DNA from 3 places in the Paracoccus angustae genome. Region 2 is predicted to be linked to each of the others. Evidence: riboswitches for the same ligand, from Rfam matches in the RefSeq annotation. Region 2 holds a riboswitch; each other region holds the start of a gene.
What was found. A riboswitch is a leader RNA that binds a small molecule or an ion and turns the genes downstream of it on or off. The one in region 2 is predicted to bind cobalamin.
Positions count from the first base shown of each region.

Region 1: another riboswitch for cobalamin. It lies ahead of ACFOM8_RS11545 (CbtB domain-containing protein); the one in region 2 lies ahead of ACFOM8_RS10635 (TonB-dependent receptor plug domain-containing protein).
Region 3: another riboswitch for cobalamin. It lies ahead of ACFOM8_RS11465 (DUF1636 family protein); the one in region 2 lies ahead of ACFOM8_RS10635 (TonB-dependent receptor plug domain-containing protein).

Region 1 is NZ_JBHRXY010000008.1:19,193-25,869, reverse strand. It holds gene pepD (beta-Ala-His dipeptidase) at 1-1,265, opposite strand, end outside; cobalamin riboswitch at 2,303-2,505, shown strand; gene ACFOM8_RS11545 (CbtB domain-containing protein) at 2,542-2,712, shown strand; gene ACFOM8_RS11540 (CbtA family protein) at 2,717-3,418, shown strand; gene ACFOM8_RS11535 (hypothetical protein) at 3,493-3,987, shown strand; gene ACFOM8_RS11530 (DUF1636 family protein) at 3,984-4,319, opposite strand; gene cobF (precorrin-6A synthase (deacetylating)) at 4,316-5,059, opposite strand; gene ACFOM8_RS11520 (cobyrinate a,c-diamide synthase) at 5,056-6,381, opposite strand; gene cobM (precorrin-4 C(11)-methyltransferase) at 6,374-6,677, opposite strand, start outside.
Region 2 is NZ_JBHRXY010000007.1:26,410-33,086, forward strand. It holds gene lepA (translation elongation factor 4) at 1-99, opposite strand, end outside; gene ACFOM8_RS10610 (DMT family transporter) at 141-1,046, opposite strand; gene ACFOM8_RS10615 (HAD family hydrolase) at 1,043-1,738, opposite strand; gene ACFOM8_RS10620 (heavy-metal-associated domain-containing protein) at 1,814-1,999, shown strand; gene ACFOM8_RS10625 (hypothetical protein) at 2,154-2,456, shown strand; gene ACFOM8_RS10630 (NAD-dependent deacylase) at 2,466-3,143, shown strand; cobalamin riboswitch at 3,173-3,365, shown strand; gene ACFOM8_RS10635 (TonB-dependent receptor plug domain-containing protein) at 3,492-5,324, shown strand; gene ACFOM8_RS10640 (ABC transporter substrate-binding protein) at 5,311-6,099, shown strand; gene ACFOM8_RS10645 (FecCD family ABC transporter permease) at 6,096-6,677, shown strand, end outside.
Region 3 is NZ_JBHRXY010000008.1:6,599-13,275, reverse strand. It holds gene cobG (precorrin-3B synthase) at 1-126, opposite strand, end outside; gene cobN (cobaltochelatase subunit CobN) at 123-3,404, opposite strand; gene cobW (cobalamin biosynthesis protein CobW) at 3,417-4,472, opposite strand; gene ACFOM8_RS11465 (DUF1636 family protein) at 4,475-4,858, opposite strand; cobalamin riboswitch at 4,951-5,171, opposite strand; gene cobO (cob(I)yrinic acid a,c-diamide adenosyltransferase) at 5,678-6,307, shown strand; gene ACFOM8_RS23115 (nucleotide-binding protein) at 6,368-6,586, shown strand.

The sequences.
Region 1 (6,677 bases), on a different contig from region 2:
CCGGGGTTCCAGGGAAACTCGGGCGCATCAAGCCCGATCTGCTTGGCGCGAACCCCGTCCCCCGCCAGTTCGGCGATCAGCATCAGCCGGTCCAGGACCGCATGCTTGCGAGACGTGACGGCGCTGGTGATGGTCGAGGTGATCTCGACCCCCTTGTGGGTGGTGACCATCAGGCCGATGTTGTTCGAGGTTTCCCAGTTGCCGGCGACCTCGAGGTTCTGGGTCTGGATCCCGTCCGGCAGCAGCAGCATCACGCCCAGCAGCCGCTTGGCGGCGGCCGGCGAAAAGACCCGTGCGACCGGGGTGTCGGACCGCGCCAAGGTGATGCGCATGTCGGGATCGGCCAGCCGGAACTCGGCCTTCAGCTCCTCGGCCAGCGTTTCCACGGCGTGGCGCACGGCCTCGATCCTGCCGTGCTCGATGCGGATCAGTGCGGCGGCCTCGGCGGGAATGACGTTGTTCTGGACGCCGCCCGACAGGCGGGCGATCTCGACCCCGCCCTGCCCCGCCGCGCGGCGCAGCAGGCGGCCCAGGGCGACAATGGCGTTGGCGCGTTCGAAATGGATGTCGAATTCACAATGCCCGCCGCGCAGGCCGCCGATCCGCAGCGCCCAGGTCTCGAAGCCGGCGGCGGGTGCGGTCCAATCCGCATCCACGTCGATCCGGCAGGACACGTCGCCCGAGCAGCCGGCCAGCAATTGGTTCTCCTCGATCCAGTTAAAGTCGATCATCCGCTTGCCCGACAGCAACGACAGATCGACGCCGTCGCCGCCGACCTTGCCCATTTCCTCCATCGCGGTCATCACGCATTCCAGAGGCGGATGAGGGATGTCGTCGCTGTCCAGCAGGGCCAGCATGTAGGCGATGCCCAAACCGTTGTCGGCCCCCAGCGTCGTGCCCTCGGCGCGGATCCGGTCTCCGTCCAGCTTCAGCGTGACCCCCTTGGTGAAGTCGTGGCTGACGCCCTCGTCGGTCTTGCAGACCATGTCCAGGTGGCCGTGCAGGATCACGGCGGGCGCGTCTTCATACCCGGGGGTGCCGGGCTTCTTGACGATGATGTTCTGCAACTCGTCGCGATGGCACACCAGCTTTCGTGCCGCCGCGAAATCCGCCACGTAATCGGCCGCATCCTTTTCGTGCCGCGAGCAGCGATGCCGTGCGCTCAGCGCCTCGAAGAATGCCATGACGTCGCGCGGCTCGACCTCGGCCAGCACGCCGGACGACGCCGCATGGTCGACGCGTTCCTCCTGCAAATCAACGTCCACTTCCGCTCCTCCCTGTCATGCGCCAAGCGGCTTCCCCCAGCGAGGCAATGCCGGCAGGGCTCCTCCCCCTCCCGGCCTTGGCGGTGCCGCAGCGCCTTAATGAAGCATTTGTTCATGCTCAAGTCATTTATACCACAACCCGGATCGGGCTGGCAAAGCATTTGTTCAGCGGCACTGAGAAGAAGGTATTTAGCTAAGATCGCGGGGTTTTTGCCGAAAGATGGTTCAGAAGCGTTACGGTTTCGGCATCGCTGCGGCGCTTGCCCCAGCGAGAGTTCACGCAAGGGCTGCTGTAGATTAATCCTGTTCGCATCACGAAGTCCGGACCTGTCCGCGACCGCCCGATGCAATGGAAATCCCTCGATGATGCCCCGAAGCAGCGCGGATCGCTCCTGATCCGGCTTGACAGGGATATGGAGTGCTCGCCGAGAGGCCTAGCCGCCCGGGACGCCCGCCGGCGTTCTCCGATGCAGCAGTCCAGTTTTGCCTGATGGGGAAGGTTCTGTTTGGTCTGCCGCCTCGGTAAAGCACGGGCATGGTGTCCTGCATCCTGGACATGGCAGGACTCACCTGCTCGATGCCGGACTTTTCCATCCCGAGCCGGCGGCAAGGATCTTCGATGGCCGATGTATCCGACCGCCCTGCGCCGAGACCGCCCAACCCGCTGGTCGACAGCGCCGGGACCAGGCTCATAGGCGATGGAGAGTGGCTGGCGCGCAAGCACGGCAGCCGCCACAAAGGAGACCGAAGACGAGCCTCGGTCCCGGCGCCGGTCTGCCATTCGGGGGCAAGGAAGCAGCCGATCGGCAAACCTTACCGGGGTCTCGATTTAACGGCTCTGAAGGGGATCGGGCTCCTTCGGAAAGCCTCTCCGGGTCAGCACGGCATCCGCCAGCCGTTTTTGCGAAAGCAGCCCCTGCCGCGACAACCTGGTGGTCTGCCAGAACGTGGCCGATGCGCATCGCCGCGATATGAAGCAAACCGATCGACCGTCTGCTCCATCAGCGTTCCGCATTGACGGTGTGCTTTCCTTCAGGCATCAAGTCGGCATGATCGGTTCCACGCCCTTGCGGCTTGGAGGCAAGAGGGAACGCGGTGGGGTGCGGCAGCACCGAATCCGCGGCTGTCCCCGCAACTGTAAGCGGCGAGTCCGGCTGACGATGCCACTGGAGCGATCCGGGAAGGCCAGCCAGGGCGGCGAACCGCGAGCCAGGAGACCTGCCGGTCATGCGAGCAACCACAACGTCTTCGGGTGTGAAGACAAGGAGGTAGGACCATGACCACGCACAGCGCAGCCGCCAGGCGGGACAGGATCGGCTTTGCCCCGGCCCTTGCCGTCGCCCTTATCGGGCTGGCGATCGTCTTTGTGACCGGCCACGTGCAGGCCGAAACGCTGCACGACGCCGCCCATGACGTGCGGCACGCCACCGGCTTTCCGTGTCACTAGGGCGATGTTCACGCGCCTTCTGACCAGCGCCTTGTTCGCTGGCGCTGCCGCAGGGCTGATTGCCGCCCTGTTGCAGCTTTATTTCGTGCAGCCCGTGCTGCTTCACGCCGAACTTTATGAAAGCGGCCAGCTCGTGCATTTCGGGGCGGAAACGGCAGTTCCCGCAGTGCAGGATCTTGGCGGGGTCGATCCCGTGCGCGACGGGCTGAGCGTGATCTTCACCATGCTCGTCTATTGCGGCTACGCCCTTGTCATGCTGCCGCTGATGGCCCTGGCGCAGGATCGCGGCGCCCGCATCGACGCGCGGACAGGGCTGATCTGGGGTCTCGCGGGTTTCGTCGCCGTGCAGTTCGCGCCGGGCTTCACCCTGGCCCCCGAGGTGCCGGGCGTGGCCGCGGCGGATGTCCATGATCGGCAGATCTGGTGGTTCGCGACCGTTCTGGCCGCCGGAATCGCGCTGTGGCTGATCGCCTTCGGCACAAGCTGGGCCGCGTGGGGCGCGGCAGTCGTCCTGCTTCTTGCGCCGCATGTGATCGGCGCGCCCGAACCCGAAACCTTCACCGGGCCGGTCCCGACCGAGATCGGCGCCCTTTTCGCGGCACGGGCCTATGGCGTCGGCATGGCGGCCTGGGTGATGCTGGGGGCCTTCGCGGGCTGTTTCTGGGCGCGCGAAAGTCGGACCATGGCCCTAGGGCAGCCCGCCTGACCGCGGGACGACTGGCGACAGTCCAGCGGGCGCGGCCTTGCGGCCGTGCCCGCTTCTTCTGAGAGGAGTTGTGCATGGATCGCTCCATCCCCCTTCTTCTGATCGGGCTGGTCCTTGGCGGCGGCATCGGCTTTGCCGTCGCGGCGTCGAACGGCGTCACGCTGGACGGGCACGATCACGGCAACCCGGCCCATCATGGCGTCCACGCGTCATCCCCGGATGCCGGGCATGACCATGACACGCCGCTGTCTCTGCCCGCCGACGATGCCGCGCCGACATTGGCGCTGGATCTGTCGCGCGACCCGACGACCGGCTGGAACCTGCGCCTGGATACCGCGAATTTCGCCTTCGCGCCCGAACATGCAAGCCGCGACCACGTGCCCGGCGAAGGGCATGCCCATGTCTATGTCAACGGCGTCAAGCTGGGCCGCTTTTATGGCCCCTGGCTGCATCTGGATAACCTGCCGCCCGGCGAGGTCACGGTCGAGGTCACGCTGAACGCCAACGATCACCGGCCGCTGTCGGTGGCGGGCAAACCCGTGGCGCAAACCGTGGTGATCGCGAACTAGATCGCGGGAACCCGGCCGACGAGGCGATGGCGCAGCCTGCCGCAGGGCCGCGCGTCCTCGATCCAGCCTGCGGGTGCGGCCAGATAGGCCCGCAGGGTCGCGACGATGTCGGCCGCATCGTCGCAGGGATCGACGCCGGCAAAGAAACAGGTCGCGCGGCCCTGTGACTGCAAGGCCAGGGACACCGGGCGGGCGCAGCCGTTCATGCAGGCCTGTTCGTTGATCCGCACGGGCACGGGCAAATCCGCCGCGTCGATTGCCGCCAGAAGCGCCGCCCAATTCCCGCCGCCGCAGCTTCGGCAGATGTGGATGTGAACGGCATCGCGGGTCATGCCCGCACGACCTTTCGCAAAAGATAGGTGTCCATGATCCAGCCGTGACGTTCGCGCGCCAGGGCGCGCTCTGCGACAATGCGCGGGGCGGTCTCGGCCAGCGGGCCGCTGATCAGCAGTTCCTCGGGCATTCCCAGGAACGCGCCCCACCAGATACAGAGATCGCGCTTGGCCAGAATTCGGAAACTGCAATCGCCGTCCAGCATCACGGCCACGGTTTCCGCCCCCGCGGGCCAGCCGTGATCGCGCAGCCGGCGGCCGGTTGTCACCGTCACGGCCCCGTTCACCGTGTTGAAGGGGATCGCATGGGCCGCGGTCAGCGCCTGCAACGCGGTGATCCCCGGAACGACGCGGATGCGGGGACAAGGCTCCAGACGGGCCGCGATGCGCAGCGTCGAATCGTAGAGCCCCGGATCCCCCCAGACCAGCAGGGCAACCGGACCCCGGGGTCCGGCCCGGCCGATGATGTCCGCCCAGATGCGGCCGATCGCGTCGTGCCAAAGCCGGACGCGATCGGCATAGGGCAGGCGGTCGTCCCGGACAGGCATGTCGAACTCGGCCACCGGCGCGGTGCTGCCGCAGTCGCGCAGGATGCTGTGCCGCAATTCGGCCAGGTCGGCCTTGTCGGTCCCCTTGCGCGGGATCAGCACCAGGGCGGCCTGCCGCAAGGCCTTGCGCCCTTCAAGGGTGACATGGTCGGGATTGCCCGTCCCGATCCCGACAAGCCAAAGCTCTGTCATCGCGCCTCGCCGGCAATGAGGTGGAAGAAGGTGCCGGTGACATGGCCCCGCCGCGAGCCGGTCTCGGCCAGAACCGCGCCGTCGGCGTCGGCGACCGTGGCCAGCGGCGGGTCGGGCTGGTCGAGGATCGTGGAATAATGGAACTCGTGTCCTCGCAACGCGGCGCCTGCGGCATGTCCGGGCATGGCTGCATGCAGCACCGCCCGGCGATAGCCCAGATGGAGCCTGCGGGTTGCATACGAGGTGACAAGCCCCAGCAATCCCGCCATCTGGTGCCGCTGCCCGGCCTTGTCGATCAGCGCGGCGCCCAGGGCCATGTATCCCCCGCATTCGCCATGGACCGGCCTGGTGGCGGCGTGGCGCAGCAATCCGTCGCGGAAACGCGCGGCGGCGGCGATCCGGCCCCCGTGCAGTTCGGGATAGCCGCCGGGAAGCCAGACAAGATCGGCATGGGGATCCGGCGCCTCGTCGGCCAGCGGTGAGAAGGGCAGCACCTCGGCCCCCGCCGTTCGCCAGCCTTCCAGAAGATGCGGGTAGGTGAAGGAAAAGGCCGCGTCCTGCGCCAGCGCGATCCGCTGCGCGGGCGGCGGTGGCAGGATGGCTGCGGCCCCGGGCGCCCGGCCTCGCGCCGCGGCGCGGATCGCGCCCAAATCCACATGCGCGCGCAGAAAGCCCGCATAGCCTGCAATGGCGGCCTCGAGATCGGGATGTTCGGCCGCCTGAACCAGGCCAAGATGGCGTTCCGGCAGGACAAGATCGCCGCGCCGGGGAAGCGCGCCAAGCACGCTCAAGCCCGCCCCCTCCATGCCCAAACGAGCAAGCCGTTCATGCCGGGCCGAGGCGACCCGGTTCAGGATCACGCCGGCGAAAGGAAGGTCGGGATGGTAATGCGCAAAACCCAGGGCCGTCGCCGCCGCCGATTGCGCCTGCCCGCCCACGTCCAGAACAAGGATCACCGGCCAGCCCATCGCTTTTGCGGTTTCCGCACTGGATCCGAAGCCCATGCGGCCAAGGGTGGCCACGCCGTCGTAAAGCCCCATCGACCCTTCGGCCAGGCAGATGTCGGCCCCCTTCGCCTGCGCCGCGATGGCGAAAAACAGATCCTCGCCCATGCCCCAGCTGTCGAGGTTGAACGAGGCCCGCCCGGCGGCCGCAGCGTGAAAGGCCGGGTCGATGTAGTCTGGGCCCGACTTGAACGGCTGGACCGCCAGCCCATCCTCGGCCAAGGCCCGCAACAGGCCCAGCATCACCGTTGTCTTGCCCGTGCCCGATGACGGGGCCGAGACAAGCAGCCCCGGCGGAAAATCCGACCCCCTAGTCATCGCCTTCGCTCCATTCGGCCCAGGGGCTGCCCGCCGATTGCGGGCGATAGCGGCGATCGTAATCGGGGGCGTAAAGGCGGCTTTCGTCGAACTGCGCCGCACCAAGGGCGCGGCCGACAAGAATCAGGGCGGTGCGCTCCATCCCCTGGGGCAGGGCCGCCTGGATCGTTGCCAGGGTCGCGCGCACGATCCTCTGGTCGGGCCAGCTTGCCCGCCAGACAACGGCAGTCGGGCAATCGGCGCCGTAATGCGGCACCAGATCGGCGATCACCTGGGCCAGGTTCTGGATCGACAGA
Region 2 (6,677 bases):
GGTGCCCGTCATCTGGATCAGCCGGTCGGCCAGGGTGGATTTGCCGTGGTCGATATGGGCCACGATGGAGAAATTGCGGATGAGGTCAAGGTCGGTCATGGGCGGGCTATACAAGGGCGCGGGCGGCGCGGGAAGGGGGATCAGGCGGGCGGAAGCGGAGTGTCCATGGGCACCGAGGCCAGGCGGCGGCGCAACCGGGCTTCTCGCCACATGGTGTAGATCCCGGCCAGCGCGATCATGGCGCCGCCGGACAGGGTCCAGGCGTCGGGGCGTTCGCCGAACACCAGCACGCCAAGGATGATGGCGAAGATCAGCCGCGAATAGCGGAAGGGCGCGATGGCCGAAATCTCGCCCAGGCGGGTGGCGATGACCATGGTGACATAGCCCAGCAGGCCGAAGGCCAGCGTCGCGACAAGGGCGCCGCCCTGGCCCGGACTGGGCATCACAAAGGACTGGCCGCCCCCGATCATCAGCACGGCCCCCGCCAGGCCCATCATCCCGAAGGCCGAGGCGGTGACAAGGCCGGTGTCGATGCGCGGCGGCAGTCGGCGCGTGGCAAGGTCGCGCACCGCCAGAAGGATGACCGCGACAACGGCCAGAAGGTTGCTGGGCTGGAAGGCGTCGGTGCCGGGCCGCACGATCATCAGCACGCCGATGAAGCCAAGCGCGATGGACAGCCAGCGCCGCCAGCCGACCGGCTCGCCCAAGAACAGCGCCGCGCCCAGCGTCATCAGCAGCGGCAGCGCCTGAAGGATGGCCGAGACGATGCTGAGATCGCCGCGCTGAAGCGCCACGATATAGCAGATCGCGCAGACCCCGTCGGCGGCGTTTCGGATCACCACGCCGGGATGAAGAAGGTCGCGCCAGGCCACGGACGCGCGCAGGGCGATCCACAGGCCATAGGCGAACATCCCCCCGAAGCCCACCAGCAGCAGCAACTGCCCTGTCGGCAAGGCGGCGGCCAGCAGCTTCAGCAGCGTGTCCTCGCCCGCGAAGGCCGCCATGGACAGGACCATCAGCAGGGCGGCGCGTCCATTGCTGCTCATGCGGGAGCCTCCAATCGCCGGATCAGCGCGGGCAGGTCGGCGATGGTCTCCAGCCGATGGGCGCGGGGATGGTCCGGCGCGGGGGCGTGTTCGACGGCCCAGGTCAGGGCGTGGGGGATGAAGACGCCGTGGCCGCCCAGCTCCACCACCGGCAGCACATCGCTTTTCATCGAATTGCCGGCCATCAGGAAACGGTCGGGCGCGACGCCTGCGCGCAGCAGCACGCGGGCATAGGCTTCGGGGGACTTGTCGGCCAGGATCTCGACGGCATCGAACCGCTCGGCCAGGCCGGATGCGGCGATCTTGCGTTCCTGGTCGATCCCGTCGCCCTTGGTGATCAGGATCAGCCGCCGCCCGTCCAGCGCCTCGAGCGCCTGCGGCACGCCGGGCAGCAGATCGACCGGATGGGCCAGCATCTCCTGGCCCAGTTCCAGAATGCGGCCGATGGCGCGGCCGTCGATGCGGCCGTCGGTCAGCTCGATGGCGGTCTGGACCATGGACAGCATGAAGCCCTTGATGCCGAAGCCGTACCGGGCCAGGTTCGCGCGCTCCACGTCCAGCAACCGGCTGGCGATGTCGGCGCCGTCGGCGTGATCGCCCAGCAGGGCCACGAACTCGCCCTCGGTCATGCGGAAGAAGGTCTCGTTTTCCCACAGGGTGTCGTCGGCATCCAGCCCGATCGCCTCGATCATCCCGTTCTCCTGCCTTGCCCTTGCCGTCATGCAGGATCATGCTGCGCGGGACTTGTCAAACCCCAGAGGCCAACCGTGACCTTCACCGTTCCCGACATGACCTGCGGCCATTGCAAGGCCGCCATCGAGGCCGCCGTCCAGGAGGCAGGCGGCCGCGCCACCGTCGATCTGGCGCAAAAGAGCGTCACGGTCGACGGTCTGGACAAGGACCGCGCGGTTCAGGCGATTCGCAACGCGGGCTACGAGGTCGCGGCCGCCTGAGAACCGCAACGTCCTGGCGCGTCAGCCAAAGCCCGCGGCACACCGCATGATTGAGCGGGCGGGCGGTTGCTGCTAGGATCGCAGCCGGACGGGCATCGCAGACCGGGTTCAACCGGCCCCCGCCATCCGACAAGGCAACCGAGGAGACAGTTCCATGCTCAACCGTTTCGTCATCGCGGCCGCCGCCATCATGATGACCGCGCCCCTGGCCGTGGCGGGCCCCATCGACAACGCCTGCGTCCGGTCCGACCGCGCGCGCGGCAACGCGCCGCTTTGCGGCTGCATCCAGCAGGTCGCGAACCAGACCCTGTCGCGGGCCGATCAGCGCCGCGCCGCCTCTTTCTTCCGCGACCCGCACGAGGCGCAAGAGGTCCGCATGTCGAAAAGCGACCGCGACAACGCCTTCTGGGCGCGCTACAAGCGGTTCGCGTCCCGGGCCGAGGCCTATTGCCGGTAAGCCCGCGCCTTGCGCATCGCCGTTCTGACCGGCGCGGGGATTTCCGCCGAAAGCGGCCTTGCGACCTTTCGCGCCGTTGACGGCCTGTGGGAAAGCCACCGGATCGAGGACGTGGCGACGCCCGAAGGGTTCGCCGCCGATCCCGCGCTGGTTCACCGCTTCTACAACATGCGCCGCGCCAATGCCGCGGCGGCGCGGCCCAACGCCGCGCACCTGGCATTGGCCGATCTGGCGCGGCGCCACGACCTGACGCTGGTCACGCAGAATGTCGACGACCTGCACGAACGCGCGGGCAGCCCCGCCGTGATCCACATGCACGGGACGCTGAACGGCGCGCTTTGCGCCGCCTGCGGGCACCGCTGGGCCGCGCCCGCCGTCATGGCGCCCGGCGATCCCTGCCCCGCCTGCGCCCGGCCCGCGACCCGTCCCGACATCGTCTGGTTCGGAGAGATGCCCTATGGCCTTGACCGGATCTGGGAGGCGCTGGAAACCGCCGACCTGTTCGCGGCCATCGGCACTTCGGGAAATGTCTATCCTGCGGCGGGTTTTGCCCAGCATGCGCGGCGGCGCGGCGCGGAATGCCTGGAACTGAACCTGGAGGCCAGCGCCAACGCGCGCGACTTCCACCGCCGCATTGTCGGCCCCGCCAGCCGTACGGTGCCCGAATGGGTGGCCTCGCTGGGCTGATTGCCCTTGCCTGAGCGCGGCCTTGTGGGCTAAGGCGGCCTTGCCTCGGTTCCGGGCCTGAAGCCCGGTTGAAAAGGGAACGCGGTGCGAATCCGCGACTGCCCCCGCAACTGTCAGCGGAGAGCCGGGCCGGACAACGCCACTGTTCCCGATTGGGGATGGGAAGGCCCGGCCAAGCGATGACCCGCAAGTCAGGAGACCTGCCGAACGCGATCACCCTGACGGCGTGCGAGGGGCGCGCCGGAAACGGAAACTTCCGTCGTGGTGGTGTCGCTGTCCGGCGGGTTCATTCCCCGGACGAACCGCATCGCGCCCGGCCCCGCCCGGGTTTCTGGAAGGATGTCCTTCGTGACGCCAAGACCCCTGGTCCCGACCCTGACCGCAGCCCTGTTTCTGACCACCGCCTTGTCCGCCTCCGGGCAGGACGCCCCCCGGGACGCCATCGTCCTGGACGACATCACCCTGACCGCCAACCGCGAACCTGTCGAGTTGAGCCGCTCGGGCAGTTCCGTCTCGGTGCTGACGGAAAACGACCTGCAAGGCCGCGCCGGCCAGCCCTTGTCGCGCAGCCTGACAAGACTGCCCGGCGTCACTCTGCGCCAGCAAGGGCCGCTGGGCACCACGGGATTTCTGGAGGTTCGCGGCGCGCCGGGCCGCTATGTTCCCGTGGTGATCGACGGGATCGAGGTTTCGGATGCGACCGCCCCGACCCCGGCCTACGACATCGGCGGCCAGATCACGGCGGGCATCGGCCGGGTCGAATTGCTGCGCGGCGCGCAATCCGCGCTTTACGGGTCGCGCGCCATCGCCGGCGTCCTGACGCTGGAATCCCTCCGCCCGACCGAGGACGGCTTGCGCCACCACTTCGGGATCGAGGCGGGCAGCTATGACACCCTGACCGCCAGCTATGGCGCGACGCTGCGCCGCGACGGCACCGATCTGGCCTTCCAGGTCAGCCATGTCCGCACCGACGGCTTTTCCGCCCTGGACGAGAACAACGGCAACTTCGAGGAAGACGGGTACGAGGCGACGCGCCTGTCCTTCTACAGCGCGCATCGGCTGGACAACGGCGTCACCATCGGCTTCAACGGCTTCTGGGAAGACAGCACCGCCGACTTCGACGATTTCAGCGACGTGGCGGGCACGCCGGGCGACGACTATTCGGAAAACGAATCCTACGGCCTGCGCGGCTTTGCCCGGTTCAGCACCGGCGCGGTGGATCACGACATCGCCCTGACCCGCTATCGCATCAGCCGCGACAGCTATTACAACGGCTTTCCCGTGTCCTATGCCGGCACCCGCACCAGGCTTTCCTGGCAGGGCGCGGCCGATCTGGCCCCGGGCGTCCGGGCCGTCTTCGGCGCCGATACCGAAAAGGAGAAAGCCGAAGGCAACGGCGACGCCCGCCTGACCGGCGTTTTCGTTGAAACGACCACCGCCTTGAGCGACGACATGGACATCACCACCTCGCTGCGCCGCGACGACCATTCCCGCTTTGGCGGCTTCACGTCGGGTCGCGTGGCCGCCGTTTACCGCGCCGACAACGATCTGCTGTTCCGCGGGGCGCTTGGCAACGGCTTCCGCGCGCCGTCGCTTTACCAGCTGTTCGACCCGTTCTACGGCACCGCGACCTTGGAACCCGAGGAAAGCCGCACCTACGAACTGGGCGTCGAAAAGCAATGGGGCGACAGCCACCTGCGCGCGACGGCCTTTTGGCTGAAGACGGACAATCTGATCGGTTTCGATGACAACGGCACGCCCTCGGATTGGAACGACGACCTTTATAACCAGGTGCCCGGCATCGCCCGCCGCCGGGGCGTGGAGATCGACGGCCGTTACGCCTTCGGCGCGGGCCATGCGCTGACAGCCAGCTATTCCTTTATCGACAATCAGACCGACGTGCCGGACTGGGCCAGGGCGCCCGAACGCGTCCTGAACCTGGGCGCCGAGACGACCTTCGCCACCGGCACCACGGCAGGCATCGACCTGCAACACGTGGCCGGGCGGGCGGCGGGCCTGGACGACTTCACCACCGTCGATCTGCTGGTCAGCCATTCCGTCCGCGGCAATGCCACCGCCTATCTGCGATTGGAGAACGTCCTTGACGAGGATTACCAGTGGGTCAGCGGCTATGGCACGGCTGGCCGGGCGGTGTATGCGGGGCTGCGTGCGTCGTTCTAGGGCCATCCTGGCGGCGGTCCTGATCGCCGCCGCATGTCCCGCGGGGGCGGCGCCGCAGCGCGTGGTGTCGATGAACCTGTGCAGCGACCAGCTGGCGATGATGCTGGCCGCGCCGGGGCAGTTGCTGTCCGTCAGCACTCTGGCCCAGGATCCGCGCCTGTCGCCGATGGCGGACCAGGCGGCGGGCTATGCCCCCAACAGCGGGCGGGCCGAGGAAATCTATCTGATGCGCCCCGACCTGGTGATCGCGGGCACCTATACCCCGCCCGCCACGGTGGAGATGCTGCGCCGCCTCGGCGTCCGGGTCGAGGTGCTGCCCCCGGCCGAGACCTTCGACGCCATCCGGGCCGAGATCGCGCGCATGGGCGAGCTGCTGGACCGTCCGGCCGAGGCGCGGGATCTTCTGGCCCGCTTCGACGCGGATCTGGACGCCGTGCGCCGCCCCGCCGGCCAGGGCCGCGCGGCGCTTTATTACGCCAACGGCTTCACCTCGGGGCGGGACACGCTGGCCGGGTCGATCCTCGAGGCGGCGGGTTACGCCAACATCGCCGCCGACCATGGCATCACCGCCACCACCGCCCTGCCGATGGAACTGCTGGTCATGGCACAGCCCGACCGGCTGATCACCGGCGCCAAATGGCCCGGCCAGTCGCGGGGCGAGGCGATCCTGGACCATCCCGCGCTGGCCGCCGTCCAGGCGGAACCTCAGGTGACCGGCCGCGACTGGATCTGCGGCACGCCCTTCGTGACCCGCGCCATCCGGTCGCTGGAATGAAGGGGCTGTTCCTGGCCCTTTCGGCCATGGCGGCGGCGCTGTTCGCGGCCTCGCTGCTGACCGGACCGGCGGGGCTGCCCCCGGCGGAATCTCTGCGCGCGCTGGCCTTGGGCGGCGAGGGGCCGCTGCCCATCGTGATGCGCGAAATCCGCCTGCCGCGCGCGATCCTGGGCGCGGCCGTGGGCGCGGGCCTGGGGCTGACCGGGGCCGCGCTGCAAGGCTATCTGCGCAACCCGCTGGCCGAACCGGGTCTGATCGGAGTGTCCGGCATGGCCGCCCTGGGCGCGGTTATCGCGATCCACACCGGACTGTCCGCGGCCGCCGCGCTGGCCCTGCCGCTGGCCGCCTTGGCCGGCGCGGCGGGGGGCGTCGCGCTTCTGACGGCGCTGGCCGGACCGCGCGGGGGTTCGGTCACGCTGATCCTGGCGGGAGTGGCGATTTCGGCGCTGGCAGGGGCAGGCACCTCGCTGGTGCTGAACCTGTCGCCGAACCCTTACGCCGCCAGCGAGATCGTGTTCTGGCTGATGGGATCGCTGGCCGACCGATCCATGCTGCATGTGTGGCTTGCCCTGCCGCCG
Region 3 (6,677 bases), on a different contig from region 2:
CAGCCCGTGCGCCTGCCCCGGGCTCAGCTCACCCATCGGCGGGCGCACGCGGACCACCAGCCCGTCGCCCGCGGCCATGGGCCGGTGCGCGCCGGGACACCATCCGCGGATCGCGGGCGCGCTCATCTGTCTGCCCCCAGATCGGCAAGGATGGAATTGCGGCGCGATTGCCAAAGGCCCGACGCGTGAAGTTCGGCAAAACGCGCGCGCAGGGCGGCAAGGGCGGCGGGGTTGGCGTTCTCCAGAAAGCGCGTCACTTCGGGGTCGCCCAGCGTCCTGTCCCAGAACTGGTCGAACAGGTGCGGCCCGACCACGCCTGCCAGATGCGCGAAGGCCGCCATGTTTTCCAGCGTCGCCGCGATCTCGGCCGCGCCGCGAAAGCCGTGGGGCCGCATTCCCGCGATCCAGGCCGGATTGGCGGCCCGGGCCTGCACGACGCGCGCGATTTCCTCGGTCAGGGGGCGGGCTCGGGGGCGCGAGGGATCGGTGTTGTCCAGGTGATACAGCGCGGCCCGTCCGCCTGCGACGGCCTGCGCGGCGGCAAAGCCCGCCTCGTGGCTGGCATAGTCCTCGGCCAGCAGCAGGTCGGTTTCCGGCAGATCCTGGGGGTGGACGAAAGCGTCGGCCCTTGCCACGCGGGCCTTCAACCCGTCAAGATCGCGAACCTGCCTGTCGCCGTCCAGCGCCCAGGCGGATGCCGCCAGCCAGGCTTCGCCCGCCGCCACCCGTCCGGCATCGGAATAATCCCCCAGGCTTGAGCCCATGCCCAAGCCGAAGCTGCCCGGCGCGGGACCATAGACGCGCGGCCCGTCACGACCGGCATAGGGATTCCAGTCCGGCGCCTCGTCGCGCGCGGCCAGAACGCGGACCGCCTGCTGGAACAGCGCCGAGAGCGTCGGGAACACGTCGCGGAACAGGCCGGAGACGCGCAGGGTCACGTCGATGCGGGGCCGGTCGAGTTCGGCGATGGGAATGACCTCGATGCCCCCGACACGCTCGGACCCCTCGTCCCACAACGGCCGCACGCCCAGCAGCGCCAGGGCCATCGCGAATTCCTCGCCCGCCGTGCGCATGGTGGCCGAACCCCAGAGATCGACAACCAGGCCCCGCGGCCAGTCGCCGTGATCCTGCAAGTGCCGGCGGATCAGCTCGCCGGCCAGCGTGACGCCCTGCCGGAACGCGGCCCGCGTGGGCACGGCGCGCGGGTCGGTGGCGAACAGGTTGCGTCCCGTGGGCAGCACGTCCGTCCGGCCCCGATAAGGTGACCCCGAGGGGCCGGGTTCGATGCGGCGGCCCGCCATGGCATCCACAAGCGCCTGCCGTTCGGCGGCGGCCGAAGCGGCGGCGTCAAAGGTCGCCCCTTCCGGCGGCGGACGGCCCCAGACGTGCAGCCCATCGCCGAACTGGCTTTCCTTGACATCGCAGACGAAGCGGTCGATCCGGGTGATCGCCTCGGACGGGCAGGACAAGGCCTCGATCCCCAGGTCACGCTCGACGCCAAGCGCCTGCGCCTCGTCACGGATGTCGGCGATCAGCCGGGTGCGCCTGCGCGGGTCAAGCCCGTCGGCGTTGGAAAACTCGTCCAGCAACGCTTCCAGCCGGGCAAGGCGCTGCGGCGTGCCCGCGGTCTTCAGCGGCGGCGGGACATGGCCGATGGTGACGGCGCCGATCCGCCGCTTGGCCTGCGCAGCCTCGCCGGGGTCGTTGACGATGAAAGGATAGATGACCGGCAGGTCGCCGATCAGCGCCTCGGGCCAACAAGCCGGGGACAGGGCCACCGATTTCCCGGGCAGCCATTCCAGCGTGCCATGGGCGCCGACATGGATCAGCGCGTCGGCCTGTTCCCGAAGCCACAGGTAGAAGGCGACATAGCCATGCCGCGGCACCCGTGACAGGTCGTGATATTCCGCGTCGCGCAAGGCGGGCGTGCCGCGTTCGGGCTGAAGCGCGACAAGGGCATTGTCGCGCCGGACGGCAGCAAAGGCAAAGCCTTTGGCCCCGGCGTCGGGATCGCCCTCGGGCCGCCCCCAAGCCGCCAGCAGATCGTCCTGCAACGGCTTGGGCAGGCGCGACAGGGCCGCGCGATAGGCGGCCATCGGCCAATGGATGCGGTCGCTGGCCAGCGCGTCTTGCAGCGGCGCGCCGGGGGCGATGCGGTGGCCCGCCGCGCGCAGGTCTTCCAGGATCGCCTCGGCCGAGGCAAGGGCGTCAAGGCCGACGGCATGGGCCATGTTCCAGTCCCTTCCCGGATAGGTGGACAGCACAAGCGCCAACCGCTTCGCCTCGGGCCGGGTAACGGCCAGCCGGTGCCAGGCCGCCACGCGGTCGGCCACGGCGTCGATACGCTCGGGTTCGGCGGCATGGGCGAAACGGGCGAATTGCAGATGCGGGTCGCGCCTGCCGGGCTGCTTGAAGGAAACGACGCCTGCGAAGATCCGCCCGTCCACCTCGGGCAGGACCACATGCATCGCCAGGTCGGCGGGCGACAGCCCGCGAGCGGATGCATCCCAGACCTTGCGCGTCGCGGTGGACAATGCGACCTGGAACACCGGCACGCCCGCCCCGTCCAGCGGCGAGGCCCCAGTTTCTCCACGCGCCGAAAAAGCGGTTGCGTTGACGATGGCCGAAGGCGCCAGCCGCGCCACCTGCTGTTCCAGCCAGTCCCGCACATCCGGCGATTTCAGCGACGGCGCAAACAGCCCGACGACCCGGAAACCCCGCGCGCGAAGGGCCGCAAAAAGCGTCTCGATGGGCGCAAGATCGGCCGCAACCAGATAGGAACGGTAGAACACCACGGCAGCCAGCGGCGGTCCGTCCCGATCCGGCGCGGGGCAGGCCGCCCCGTCCTCGGGCGTCCAGAGACCCGTCTGCGGCAGCGGCTTCGATCCCGGCACGGGATCGGCATGAATTCCCGCCGCCAGGGCCAGTTGCGCCAGCGCCGCCTGCGCCGCGACCGCGCCACCCATGTCGCATAGCCGGCCCAGCCGCCGCAGGGTCGAGGCCGGGACCGTCGAAACCGCATCCAGCCGGGGATCGGGCCGTCCATCGGCGGGCAGCACCGCCAGGGCGATGCCCCGCGCGCGCGCCAGCGTCTCGATCTGTTGCAGGCCATAGGGCCAATAGGGCAACCCGCCGATCAGTCGGATCAGGATGCCCTTCGCGCCCGCCAGCGTTTGATCCAGATAGGTATCGACCGACAGCGGATGCTTCAGCGCCGCGATATTGGCCAGCCGCAACGAGGGCAAGCCTCCCTCGGCCCCGTTGCCCCGGTGCCAGCCCGCCGCGAAGGCGCCAAGGTCGCTGTCGGAAAAGGACAGCACGACCAGATCGGCGGGCGCCTGGCCCAGATCGGTCGGCGTCTCGGTTTCCTCCAGCCCGTGGCTTTCGCGGAAGATGACGTGCATCGGTCCCTTGCCCTATTCCGCCGTGGCGGCGTCCGGCAGCAGGATACCCCGGATCGCGGCCGCGTCGATATCGTCATGTTCGGCGATAACGACCAGCCGGCCCCGCCGCCCTTCCTCGGGCCGCCACGGACGGTCGTACTGGTGGCGGACCCGTGCGCCGACCGCCTGGACAAGAAGCCGCATCGGCTTGCCCGCGACGGCGGCATAGCCCTTGACGCGCAGGATGTTCTGCCGGTCGGCAAGTTCCGTGATCCGCGCGAGAAGCGTTGCAGGGTCCGAAATCTCGGGAAGGTCGATCACGACGCTGTCGAAGTCGTCGTGTTCGTGATCATCCGCGCCGTCATGATGGCTGGGCCGCGCGTCCATGTCATCCTCGGCCGCAGCCCCCAGGCCCAGGATCACGCGCGGATCGACCGCGCCCTCGGCCACCTCGACGACCGGCAGGGGGCGCGGCGCCTCGGCCGCGATGACCGCCTTTGCCTGTGCGATCCCTTCGGGACCGGCCAGATCGGGTTTGGTGAGCAGAACGATGTCGGCGCAGGCGATCTGGTCCTCGAACACCTCGGACAAGGGTGTTTCATGGTCGATGCTGTCATCGGCCAGCCGCTGCGCGTCCACCGCCGCGACATTGGGCGCAAAGCGCCCTGCCGCCACCGCCTCGGCATCGGCAAGGGCGATGACGCCGTCCACGGTGATCTTCGAGCGGATGTCGGGCCAGTCGAAGGCCTTCAGCAGCGGCTTCGGCAAGGCCAGCCCGCTGGTCTCGATCAGGATATGGTCGGGACGCGGGTCCAGCGCCATCAGCGCCTCGATCGTCGGGATGAACTCGTCGGCGACGGTGCAGCAGATGCAGCCATTGGCCAGTTCCACGATGTTTTCCGCCGGGCATTCGGGGATCGCGCAGCCTTTCAGGATTTCGCCGTCCACGCCGACGTCGCCGAATTCGTTCACGATCACCGCCAGCCGCCTGCCGCCGGGGTTCTTCATCAGATGCGTGATCAGCGTGGTCTTTCCCGACCCCAGGAAGCCCGTGATGACGGTGACGGGAAGCTTTTCAAGGCTGGACATGTTCAGGTGTCTCCTGCGGCAAGGGTGGGCAAAGGGGGGATGCGGGCGATGCAGTTCCTGCGGAAATGCTCGGGGCGTTCGCGCCACGGAACAACGCCGTCATCCGTAGCCTGATATTTCGCGACGCCTTCCAGAACGGTGTCGACATCGGCGCCGTCGTCCAGGCGGCCATAGACATAGGTCCAGCGCCCCCTGCCACGCAACGCGATGGTGCAGCCCTGCGAACAGTTCGACAGGCATTCGACCGCCCGGACGGTCACGCCGGGCAGGCGGCGTTCGGCCAGGCGGCGGAACAGGCGGGTTCCGGCGCGCTCGGCATCGCCCGGCGCGCCCTGCCGGCGGCAACAGGTGCAGACAAGAAGGTCGACGTTCTCCGCATGTTGCACGGCCACGCTCTCCACAGGGTTCGCGGCGGGGCAAGGCACGGATATGCAGCCGGGCGCGGCTGCCTGTCCGACACCCCGGGACACCCCGCCCGGTTCACATCGTCCTGCTGGCAGGTCTCCCGGCTTGCGGATGTCAGGGGGATACCCTGGCGGGCGCCCGGCCTTCCCATGCGCGGCTGCACACAGTGGCCATCGGGCGACCTCTCCGGTCACGGTCGCGGGGGCGGCTGCGCTTTGGGGTTGCAGGCGCGAACCCCGGTCGCATTCCCTTTTCACCTGTCCTGGGACAGGAACCAGCAGTCCTCATTGGTACTGGCCCGGCGGGATTGTCAAGGCGAATGGACGACATGGCACAGGTCGACACGGCGGCGATCCGGGTCCGGCCGGGCGGGACAACGTTTCTGACCGTTGCCGCTGCCAGCGGCTAGCCGTGGGCTGCCACATCGGAAAATCGCACTCGAAACACAGGCTCTGCCGCCGGCGGCCCGGCAGCACGCCCTGACGATGGGGGGCGACGAACAGGCTGGTCATGGCGGTCTCGGCATGCGCCTTCGCGGCGGACCGCTGAAGGACCGAGGGCGCGGCGCGGCACCGGAATTGCCTTTCGCCTGATCGTGCTGGCAGTTCCTGCGCGCGTGGTCGGAACGCCCGGCATCGCTGCCGGCCTGTGGTGCGCAGGCCGGACGGCCAATGGCGGGCTGATCCTGCCGGGGTCCGGGCCGCCGCCGCGCGCCTTCTTCAGCGGTGCCCGGCGCTGACTTGCCTGCCGCCCTGCCCTGTGGTTTCGTGGCCTCCGGCCGACCTTCTCCGGAGTTCATGATGAGCAACACCGCCACGGACAGCAGCGAAACCACTGCCCGTCACAACGAGAAGATGAAGCGGATCAAGGCCGCGCGCGACAAGATGATGGCCGGCAAGACCGAGGAAAAGGGCCTGATCATCGTCCATACCGGCACGGGCAAGGGCAAGTCGTCCTCGGGCTTCGGCATGATCATGCGCTGCATCGCCTGGGGCATGCCCTGCGCGGTCGTGCAGTTCATCAAGGGCACATGGGAAACGGGCGAAAAGCGGCTTTTGCAGGCCCATTTCGCCGGGGAATGCCGCTTCTTCGTGTCGGGCGAGGGGTTTACCTGGGAAACCCAGGACCGCGACCGCGACGTGGCGGCCGCCCGGAACGGCTGGGAAATCGCCAAGCAGCAGATCCTCGATCCCCGGATCCGCTTCGTTCTTCTGGACGAGATCAACATCGCGTTGCGCTATGACTATCTGGATATCGACGAGGTGGTCGATTTCCTGCTGACGCAAAAGCCGCCGATGACCCATGTCTGCCTGACGGGCCGCAACGCCAGGCCCGAGCTGATCGAGGCCGCCGATCTTGTGACCGAGATGTCGCTTCTGAAACACCCGTTCAGGGACGGCGTGAAGGCCCAGAAAGGGGTCGAGTTCTGATGGTTGCCGTAGACCTTGGGTCAGCCGCTTCGGCAAGCTGACCCCCTGGGCCACGCGTCGATGATCCAGGGCACCGGCAGCAATGTCGGCAAGTCGCTGCTGGTCGCGGGCCTTTGCCGGGCCGCGGACAGGCGGGGCCTGTCGGTCGCGCCGTTCAAGCCGCAGAACATGTCCAACAACGCCGCCGCCACCGCTGCCTGGGGCGAGATCGGCCGCGCCCATCGTCAAGGCCGATGCGGCCACCGTCGCGGGTTTCCCGATCAACCGCTTCCGCGATGACCCGAGCCTGTTCGACCATGGCGACAGGCTGATCGAGGCGCAAACCGGCTGGCGCGGGTTCGGCGTCTGTCCCCGGGTTGCCGATGCCTGG